2 regions of the Micromonospora sp. BQ32 genome follow, and region 1 is predicted to be linked to the other one. Evidence: predicted binding sites of a transcription regulator. Region 1 holds the regulator's gene; the other holds the start of a gene.

Region 1 (4,818 bases):
CGAGCCGGAGGGGACCGCGACCGACGCGGAGACCGGCGCACCGGCCGAGGGTCTGGTCGAGGACGCCGAGGTCGTGGTCGACGAGATCGAGGTCGAGGTCAACTCCACCGACGGTCCGGAGCCGTCCGGTCCGCCGGTGGTGGACGCCCCGGCGCAGCCGGTGGACGGCGGCGGCACGGGCACCTCGCTCGGCGCCGAGCTGGAGGCGCTCCGGGCTGAGCTCGACGAGCGGACCAGGGACCTGCAACGGGTGTCGGCGGAGTACGCCAACTACCGCAAGCGGGTCGACCGTGACCGCAGTCTCGTGCAGGAGCAGGCGACCGGCTCGGTGCTGGCCGCGCTGCTGCCGATCCTGGACGACCTGGACCGGGCCCGGGAACATGGCGACCTGGTCGGGCCGTTCGGCACGGTGGCGGAACAGCTCACCACCGCGCTGGGCAAGTTCGGCCTGAACGCCTTCGGCGAGCAGGGCGACCCGTTCGACCCGACCCGGCACGAGGCGGTCGCGCACCAGACCTCGGCCGACGTCAGCGAGCCGACCTGCGTACAGGTCATGCGACGCGGCTACCAGCTCGGTGAGCGGCTGCTGCGCCCCGCGCTGGTCGCGGTCGCGGATCCGGAATAGTGCCAGACAGTGACCCGGCCGTCCCGCCCACCGCGCAGCGGTGGGCGGGACGGCCCGGCCACCAGGGTCGGAAGGAGGTGGACCGGTGAGTTCGAAGGACTGGATCGAGAAGGACTTCTACGCCGTGCTCGGCGTGGACAAGGCCGCCTCCGCGGATGACATCAAGAAGGCGTACCGCAAGGTGGCCCGGGAGTCGCACCCGGACCACAACCCGGGCGACCCGAAGGCCGAGGAGCGGTTCAAGGCCGCGTCCGAGGCGTACAACGTGCTGTCGGACAGCGGGCGCCGTCGCGAGTACGACGAGATGCGTTCGCTCTTCGGCTCGGGCGCGTTCCGGCGTGGCGCCCGGGGTGGGGGCCAGCCGGGCGGCATGCCGTTCGACGTCTCCGACATGTTCGGCGGCGCCGGGGGCGGCGATCGCCGCTTCGGAGGCGCCGGCTTCCAGGACCTGTTCAGCTCGATCTTCAGCGGGGGGCAGGCCGGTGGGCAGGCCGCGCCACGCGGTCCGGCCCGTGGTCGGGACGTGGAGACCGAGGTGGCGCTGGACTTCGGCGACGCGGTGCGTGGGGTGACGCTGCCCCTGACGCTGCGCGCGCCGGGAGTCTGTGACACCTGCCATGGCAACGGGGCCAAGCCCGGCACCCAGCCGCGGACCTGCCCGGTCTGTCATGGCGCCGGCGTGACCACCCGCAACCAGGGGTCGTTCAGCTTCTCCGAGCCGTGCCGCAACTGCCAGGGTGTCGGCACCGTGGTCGAGGAGAAGTGCCCGGAGTGCCACGGCAGTGGCGGTGTCACGAAGACCCGCACCATGAACGTGCGCTTCCCGGCCGGGGTGGCCGACGGTCAACGCATCCGGTTGGCCGGGCGCGGCGAGCCGGGCGAGCGCGGTGGCCCGGCCGGTGACCTCTTCGTGCAGGTCAAGGTTCGGCCGGACGAGCTGTTTGGGCGTACCGGAGACGACCTGACGCTGACTGTGCCGGTCACCTTCGCGGAGGCCGTGCTCGGCACGGACCTGCGGGTGCCCACGCTCGACGGCGCGGTGACCCTGCGGGTTCCGCCGGGGACGCCGAGCGGGCGGGTGCTGCGGGCCCGCGGCAAGGGTGTGGTCCGCCGCGACGGGCAGGCCGGTGACCTGCTGGTCACGTTGGACGTGGTGGTGCCGGCCCGCTTGTCGGACGAGGCGCGCACGGCGCTGGAGTCGTTCGCCGAGCAGACCCCGCCGGCGGCACGGGAACATCTCGACGCACGGGTGCGTCGAGTCAGTTAGTCCGGTGGAATGGACGCGGAGGTGAGCGGGATGTCGGGCGAGTTCCTCGGTTCGGGCGACCCTGCCTACGAGGCCAAGGTGCTGATGATCTCGGTGGCGGCGCGGATGGCGGGGATGCACCCGCAGACCCTGCGCCAGTACGACCGGCTGGGGCTGGTGCAGCCCGGGCGGGCCGCTGGCGGCGGGCGTCGCTACAGCGTCCGGGACGTGGTGCTGCTGCGCGAGGTGCAGCGGCTCAGCCAGGACGACGGGATCAACCTGGCCGGCGTCAAGCGGATCATCGGGCTGGAGCGGCTGCTGGAGCAGGCGCAGCAGCGGGTGGCCCGGTTGGAGGCCGAGCTGGACGCCGCGTACCGCCGGGTGGCCGAGCTGGAGTCGCTGGCCCGCTTCCCGGGCCGGGATCTGGTGCCGACCAACCGCACCTCCACCGCCCTGGTGGTGTGGCGTCCCCGCCGTGCACCTGATCGCTGACCTGCCACTCACCCGGATCTGTCTTCTCGGCCCGGACCGCGCTGGATTTCCCGGCGGGGTCCGGGCCGCTTCGGTTAGCCTGTCGATAAGGGTCCAATCGGCTTAATCCGGACCTACCGGCATGGCGAGGGGGAAGCGATGGCGGAGCCGGCGAAGAAGGTGGCCCAGCAGACGGAGGACCGGTTGGAGAACCTGGCCGAGACCGTCCGCGAGAAGTTCGACAAGGTGACCAAGGGGACCTACCGGGACCGGATCATCGCCGGCCGGTTCGCTGAGGACGGCAACCACGCCGGCGAGCGGGGCCGCGGCGAGGCGGAACGCAAGCAGGACTGACCGGTGACCGACGTGCGGGCCGGGACTCACGGGGGGTCCCGACCCGTTCGCCGTCATCGGGGGTCTCGCGGCCCGTTCGCTGTCTCAGCCGAGGCGGCGGTTTTCGCGGACCAGGCCGCCCTCGCACCAGTCCCGGTAGACGAAGAGATCCGGTCGAGCCAAAAGCACCCGGCCGTTGTGCGCCCAGACCTTCATCAGCTCGTCGCCGTCACGCTCGGCCTGTTCGACGAGCTTGCGGAAGCGGCGCTTCGGGTGGGCGCGGAAGTTCGTCCGGATGCCGTCGGCCGCGTAGATGTAGAGGCAGTGCAGCGCGAAACGCCGGGCCGGGCAGGTCGGATCCATGGCTAACTCGAAAAGCGTCAACACCAGTCGGTCGCCGGAGACCAGCAGGTCCCAGTCGGGTGGCATCGAGGCCAACGGCACCGAATCGGGCTTGTACGCCCAAGCTCGCAACTCCGCCGGAGTCGGATCGACGGGGTTGGCGAAGCCGTGGAACGTCGACTCTTGCACGCTCACCGGCCAACCTTCCGCTCTCGCCCGCGTCTGGCAACGCTGCCTGCGGACCCTGGCTGCTGGGGCGAAACGGTAACCCGCCGCCGGGTGCTGCGGTAGTCCCCATGGGGAGCAATTCCGCAACCGTTGGCATGGGCGGGTCCGTCGGGCTTCGATCGAGGATCTCGCTGTACACCCCGACTGGCGCTCCCAGCGTGTCGGCTCAAGGCTCCTGGGGGCGGCCAGGGCGTGGGCGCACGAACAGGGCGCCGACTACGTCTTCCTGGAGTCCGGTCTGGCCCGAACCGAGGCGCACCGCTTCTACCTCCGCGAGCGCGCGACCCATGCAGCCGCAGCGTTCAGGTGGAGCTCAGTGAAGTGAGTCGACGACCGGGGTCGGCTCCCGCCGCTGGGCCGCCGCGCGGGTGCGCAGCCACCGCTTGAACCACGGGAAGTCGGGCAGCCGGGCCAGAATCGGCCCGGTCACCACGGTGATCAGGACGTACGTCGCGGCCAGAGCCGCCAACCGCGGCTCGACGCTTCCGGCGGCCACCGCGAGCCCGGCGATGACGATGGAGAACTCACCTCGCGGTACGAGTGCCAGGCCGGCCCGCCACCGACCGGGTTCGGCGATGCCGACCCGGCGGGCGGCGAGGTAACCGGTGAGCGTCTTCGTCGCCATGGTGACCACGGCCAACGCGAGCGCCGGCAGCAGCACCGGCGGAATGTCCCGTGGGTCGGTGACCAGGCCGAAGAAGACGAAGAACACTGCCGCGAACAGGTCGCGCAGCGGCGAGAGCAGTTCGGTCGCGTGGTGTGCCACCGGGCCGGAGAGCGCGATGCCGACCAGGAACGCGCCGACCGCCGCCGACACCTGGAGCTTCGCCGCGAGACCGGCGATCAGCAGGGTCAGACCGAGTACGCCGAGGAGCAGCGCCTCCGGGTCCTTCGCCGACAGGGCAGAGGAGATGAGGTGGCCGTACCGGATGGCGACCACCAGGACGAGCAGCACCGTGCCCACCGCGACGGCGAGCGCGATGCCGCCACCGAGCAGGCCGGTGCCGGCCAGGACGGCGGTGACCAGCGGCAGGTAGAGCGCCATCGCCAGGTCCTCGATCACCAGGACCGAGAGGATCACCGGGGTCTCCCGGTTACCGAGTCGTCCCAGGTCGGCGAGGACCTTGGCGATCACGCCCGAGGAGGAGACCCAGGTGATGCCGCCGAGTACCAGGGCGGCGACCCAGTCCCAACCGAGCAGTAGGGCGAAAGCCGCGCCGGGCAGCGCGTTGAACACGCCGTCGATCAGCCCTGCGGGGGCCGCCGACCGGAGGTTGCCGACCAGTTCGTTGGCTGAGTACTCCAGGCCGAGCATCACCAGCAGCAGGATGACGCCGATCTCGGCGCCCACCGCGAAGAACTCCTCGCTGGCGGCGAGCGGAAGTAGCCCACCGTGCCCGAACGCCAGCCCGGCGAGCAGGTAGAGCGGGATGGGTGACAGGCCCACCCGGCGGCTGAGCCGACCGAGGACGCCAAGCAGCAGCAGCAGCGCGCCGACTTCGACGAGCAGAGTGGTGGAATCGTGCATCCGCCTCAGCCGTCCGGGTCACTGTCGGCGAGGATGGCGGACACG
Region 2 (4,818 bases), on a different contig from region 1:
GCCCGCAGCGCCTCCACCGCCGATGCGGGCTCGGCGGAACCGGACATCGCGACCACCCGCACCCGTGGGGTGGTCCGCCGGATCGCGGCGACCGCCCGGATGCCACCGGGTGGCGGCATGTTCAGGTCGACCAGGGCCAGGTCGGGGCAGCAGTTGCTGACCACCGCCGCCGCCGCGGCGGCGTCGCCGGTCGAGGCGACCACCTCGGCGCGGCCGTCGGTGGTGATCGGGAGCAGCAACTCCAGGCCGCGGACGAAAAGAGGGTGATCGTCCACGACAACGAGTCGCAAGGTGGAGGCTCCCGGCATGTCTGGGCCGTTCCCCAGCGGGTACCGATCATGCGGGTTCGCACCAAACGAGGGGAGTCGGGTGGATGCGCGTACGGCACGGTTTGCGGGACCTGCTGCGAGGGTTGCGCCACATCGAGCCGACACCCGGTGAGAGGCGATCGCCGGAGGCCGAGTCGGAGTTGCTGCTGCGGGTGTTGTGCCACGAGTTCCGGACGCCGATCAGCACCCTGACCTCGCTGACCCGCGCGCTGGCCGACGAGCGTCGCGAGCTGACCAGTGACGACCGGCGGGCGATCATCGAGCTGGCCCGCGACCAGGCCGCCCACCTGCAGAGCCTGCTGCGCGACGCGACCGCCAGCACGGGCGTGCTGACGCTGAGCCCGCAGCCGGAGCCGGCCGTCGCGCTGGCGGGCATCCTGCGGGAGGCCGCCGCGCTGGTGCCGGTCGGCCGTCGGCGGGCGCGGGCCACCCGGCGGGCGGCCTCCTGCCCGGTGCCGGCCGGACGAACTCGACAGGTGCTGGTCAACCTGGTGCAGAACGCGTTGCGGCACGGGCCGCCGGACGGGCAGGTCGGGCTCTACGCCACCCTGCGCGGCCCTGGCCTGAGCATTCTGGTCACCGACGAGGGTCGGGTCGACGATGCGCTGCTGGTCGCGTTGCGGCGTCCGGCGCCAGCGGTCGGGATGTCCGGTCTGGGCCTGTGGATCGCGCGGCAGCTCGTCGCGACGGACGGGGGAGCGTTGCGGGCGCACCGGCTGCGACCCCGTGGAGTGGCGCTGGAGGTGCTGCTGCCGATGGCTCGCCCGCTGCGCTGACCCGGGCGGGACACCGGTTGGCCCGCTCGGGTCAGTGGGGCGGGAACGGCCTCGCTACCTGTTTCTGGTACCGAGGAGGTTGGATGTTCAGCCACGTCAAGGATCTGCAGTTCGAGGCCAAACCGGACGGCCCGGACGCGGCGTTCGCCCGCCGGTTGCAGGAGGTGCTGGGCGGCAAGTGGGGCGAGATGACCGTCGCCAACCAGTATCTCTTCCAGGGTTGGAACTGCCGGCTGCCCGGCAAGTACAAGGATCTGTTGCTCGATGTCGGCACCGAGGAGATGGGCCACGTCGAGATGATCGTCACGATGATCACCCGGCTGTTGGACAACGCGCCGCTGTCGCTGACCGAGGGGATCGCGGAGGACCCCGGAGGCGCGGCGACCTACGCCGGCGAGAACCCGGCGCACTTCATCCACGGCGGGGGTGGCGCCCTGCCCACCGACTCCAACGGGGTGCCCTGGAACGGCGCGTTCATCACCGCCAGCGGCAACCTGTTGGCCGATTTCCAGCTCAACGTCACCGCCGAGGCGCAGGGTCGGCTCCAGGTCGCCCGGTTGTTCCACATGACCGACGACCCGGGCGTCAAGCAGATGCTGCGCTTCCTGTTGGCCCGCGACACGATGCACCAGAACATGTGGCTGGCGGCGATCGAGCAGCTCAAGGAGGACGGGTTGGAGGAGATGCCGGTGCCGGAGGCGTTCCCGGACTCGGGCGAGCTCACCGAGGAGTACAGCTACACCTACCTGGGCTTCTCCTCGGGCACCGACGCCGCCCAGGGGCGCTGGGCGTCCGGGCCATCGCCGGACGGCAAGGGCGAGTTCCGGTACGACGACAACCCGCGGGCGAACGCGCCGGAGCCGGTGCTGCCCCCGGGTGACCCTCGCCTGTACGGCACCAACCCGGGGGTGGCCGGCTCGGTGGTGAACACGGTGAAGGGCAAGCTCGCCTGAGGTGTCTCGTCGGGTCGCCCGCCGGTCCCGGGCGACCCACCGGACCGGGTGGAAGAGTGGTCTGGGTCACAGGGCGGAACAAGGGGAACGCTTTGTTACTTGAGTGAGACACGCTCAACTCAACGCGATAGCAGGTGTTCGATGGCAACTCTTCCGGTACTTCCCCTGACCGACGCCGTGCTGCTGCCCGGCATGGTCATCCCGGTGACCCTCGACCCCACCACCCAGGCCGCGATCGACGCGGCGCGCGCGACCGGCGACCGCAAGCTGCTGGCCGTGCCGCGCATCGACGGCGAGTACGGGCCGGTCGGCGTGGTCGCCACCATCGAGAAGGTCGGCCGGCTGCCCGAGGGTGAGCCCGCCGCCGTCATCCGTGGCCTGTCCCGGGCCCGGATCGGCTCCGGCGTGCCCGGTCCCGGCGCCGCCCTCTGGGTCGAGGCGACCGAACTCGACGAACCCGCCTACGCCGGTCGGGCCCGGGAACTCGCCCGCGAGTACCGCGCCCTGGTGACCTCCGTGCTCCAGCAGCGGGGCGCCTGGCAGGTCATCGACGCGGTGGAGCGGATGACCGACCTTTCCGAACTGGCCGACTCGGCCGGTTACGCGCCCTGGCTGACGCTGGAGCAGAAGAACGAACTGCTGGCCGCGCCGGACGTCACCGCCCGGCTGGAGCTGCTGGTCGGCTGGGTGAAGGACTACCTGGCCGAGCAGGAGGTCACCGAGCAGATCAACAGCGATGTCCGCGAGGGGCTGGAGAAGTCCCAGCGCGAGTTCCTGCTGCGCCAGCAGCTGGCCGCGATCCGCAAGGAACTGGGCGAGGACGAGCCGGACGGCTCCGCCGACTACCGGTCCCGGGTGGAGTCCGCCGAGCTGCCGGAGAAGGTACGCGAGGCGGCCATGCGCGAGGTCGGCAAGCTGGAGCGGGCCAGTGACGCCTCCCCGGAGGCGGGCTGGATCCGTACCTGGCTGGACACCGTGCTCGAGATGCCGTGGGGCACGCGTACCGAGGACAACACCGACCTGGCCGCGGCCCGGGCGGTGCTCGACGCCGACCACGCCGGCCTGGCCGACGTGAAGGACCGCATCCTGGAGTACCTGGCGGTGCGCAACCGGCGCGCCGAGCGCAACCTCGGTGTGGTCGGCGGTCGTGGCTCCGGCGCGGTCCTCGCCCTCGCCGGTCCGCCCGGGGTGGGTAAGACCAGCCTCGGCGAGTCCGTGGCGCGGGCGCTCGGGCGTAACTTCGTCCGGGTCTCGCTCGGCGGCGTCCGCGACGAGGCGGAGATCCGCGGGCACCGGCGCACCTACGTGGGGGCGCTGCCCGGCCGAATCGTCCGCGCGTTGCGCGAGGCCGGTTCGATGAACCCGGTCGTGCTCCTCGACGAGGTGGACAAGCTGGCCGCCGGCTACGCCGGTGACCCGGCCGCCGCCCTGCTGGAGGTGCTCGACCCGGCCCAGAACCACACCTTCCGGGATCACTACCTGGAGGTCGACCTCGACCTGTCCGACGTGCTCTTCCTGGCCACCGCCAACGTGGTGGAGTCCATCCCCGGCCCCCTGCTGGACCGGATGGAGCTAGTCACCCTGGACGGGTACACCGAGGACGAGAAGGTCGCCATCGCCCGCGACCACCTGCTGCCCCGGCAGCGGGAGCGGGCCGGGCTGACCGCCGACGAGGTCGGCGTCGCCGACGAGGCTCTCGCGTTGATCGCGGGGGAGTACACCCGGGAGGCCGGTGTCCGGCAGCTCGAGCGTGCCCTGGCCAAGATCCTGCGCAAGGTGACGGTGACGCTGGCGACGGACCCGACGCCGGTACGCGTCGGCACCGACAACCTCGCCGGCTACCTGGGTCGGCCGAAGTTCACCCCGGAATCGGCCGAGCGCACCGCCGTACCCGGCGTGGCCACCGGCCTGGCCGTCACGGGCGCCGGTGGGGACGTGCTCTTCATCGAGGCGACCAGCATGGAGGGCGAGCCGGGGCTGACCCTGACCGGCCAGCTCGGTGACGTGATGAAGGAGTCGGCGCAGATCGCGCTCTCCTACCTGCGCTCCAACGGGCGGCGGCTCGGCATCGACCCGAACGCCCTCGCGGGACGCCGGATCCACGTCCACTTCCCGGCGGGCGCGGTGCCCAAGGACGGTCCGAGCGCCGGCATCACCATGGTCACGGCCCTGGCGTCGCTGGTCACCGGTCGCCCGGTCCGCCCCGAGTTCGGGATGACCGGTGAGGTGACGCTCTCCGGTCGGGTGCTGCCGATCGGTGGGGTGAAGCAGAAGCTGCTCGCCGCGCACCGGGCCGGCCTCACCGAGGTGATCATCCCGGCGCGCAACGAGCCCGACCTGGACGACCTGCCGACCGAGGTGCGCGAGGCGCTGACCGTGCACACCCTGGCCGACGTGGCCGACGTGCTCGCCCTGGCGCTGCGCCCGGCCGACGTGAAGACGCTGGACGGTCCGGCGCTCTTCGCGGTCTGACGCTCCGACCATCCGGGCCCCCGCCGTCTTCCGACGGCGGGGGCCCTTTCGGTACGCGCGGGAGGTCTACTGTCTCGTCTGCACCGTCAACCACCTCTCCGCCGCGAGGCGGGCCCCCTGGAGGAACTCCCGTGAACGTGGTGCTCTGGATCATTCAGATCCTGCTCGCCGCCGTCTTCGCCGGCGTCGGACTGGCCAAGCTGGGCCAGCCCAAGGAGAAGTTGCGCGACGTGATGCGGTGGGTGGACCCGGTCCCGCCGTCACAGGTCAAGGCGCTCGGCGCGGTCG

The links. Region 1 encodes HspR, which represses chaperone genes until heat shock. Its sites were predicted from a motif close to TTGAGTNNNNNNNACTCAA; they were not measured.
Region 2: the regulator HspR is predicted to act here: its motif matches at 2,158-2,176, upstream of lon (endopeptidase La).

What each region holds. Positions count from the first base shown of each region.
Region 1 covers NZ_JCADBI010000002.1:38,940-43,757, forward strand. The annotation lists gene grpE (nucleotide exchange factor GrpE) at 1-625, shown strand, start outside; gene dnaJ (molecular chaperone DnaJ) at 711-1,892, shown strand; gene AC5L30_RS03725 (heat shock protein transcriptional repressor HspR) at 1,923-2,363, shown strand; gene AC5L30_RS03730 (hypothetical protein) at 2,502-2,696, shown strand; gene AC5L30_RS03735 (hypothetical protein) at 2,781-3,212, opposite strand; partial or broken gene AC5L30_RS03740 (GNAT family N-acetyltransferase) at 3,331-3,570, shown strand; gene AC5L30_RS03745 (cation:proton antiporter) at 3,559-4,773, opposite strand; gene AC5L30_RS03750 (cation:proton antiporter regulatory subunit) at 4,779-4,818, opposite strand, start outside.
Region 2 covers NZ_JCADBI010000018.1:74,842-79,659, forward strand. The annotation lists gene AC5L30_RS27565 (response regulator) at 1-275, opposite strand, end outside; gene AC5L30_RS27570 (sensor histidine kinase) at 374-1,105, shown strand; gene AC5L30_RS27575 (manganese catalase) at 1,189-2,058, shown strand; gene lon (endopeptidase La) at 2,200-4,530, shown strand; gene AC5L30_RS27585 (DoxX family protein) at 4,662-4,818, shown strand, end outside.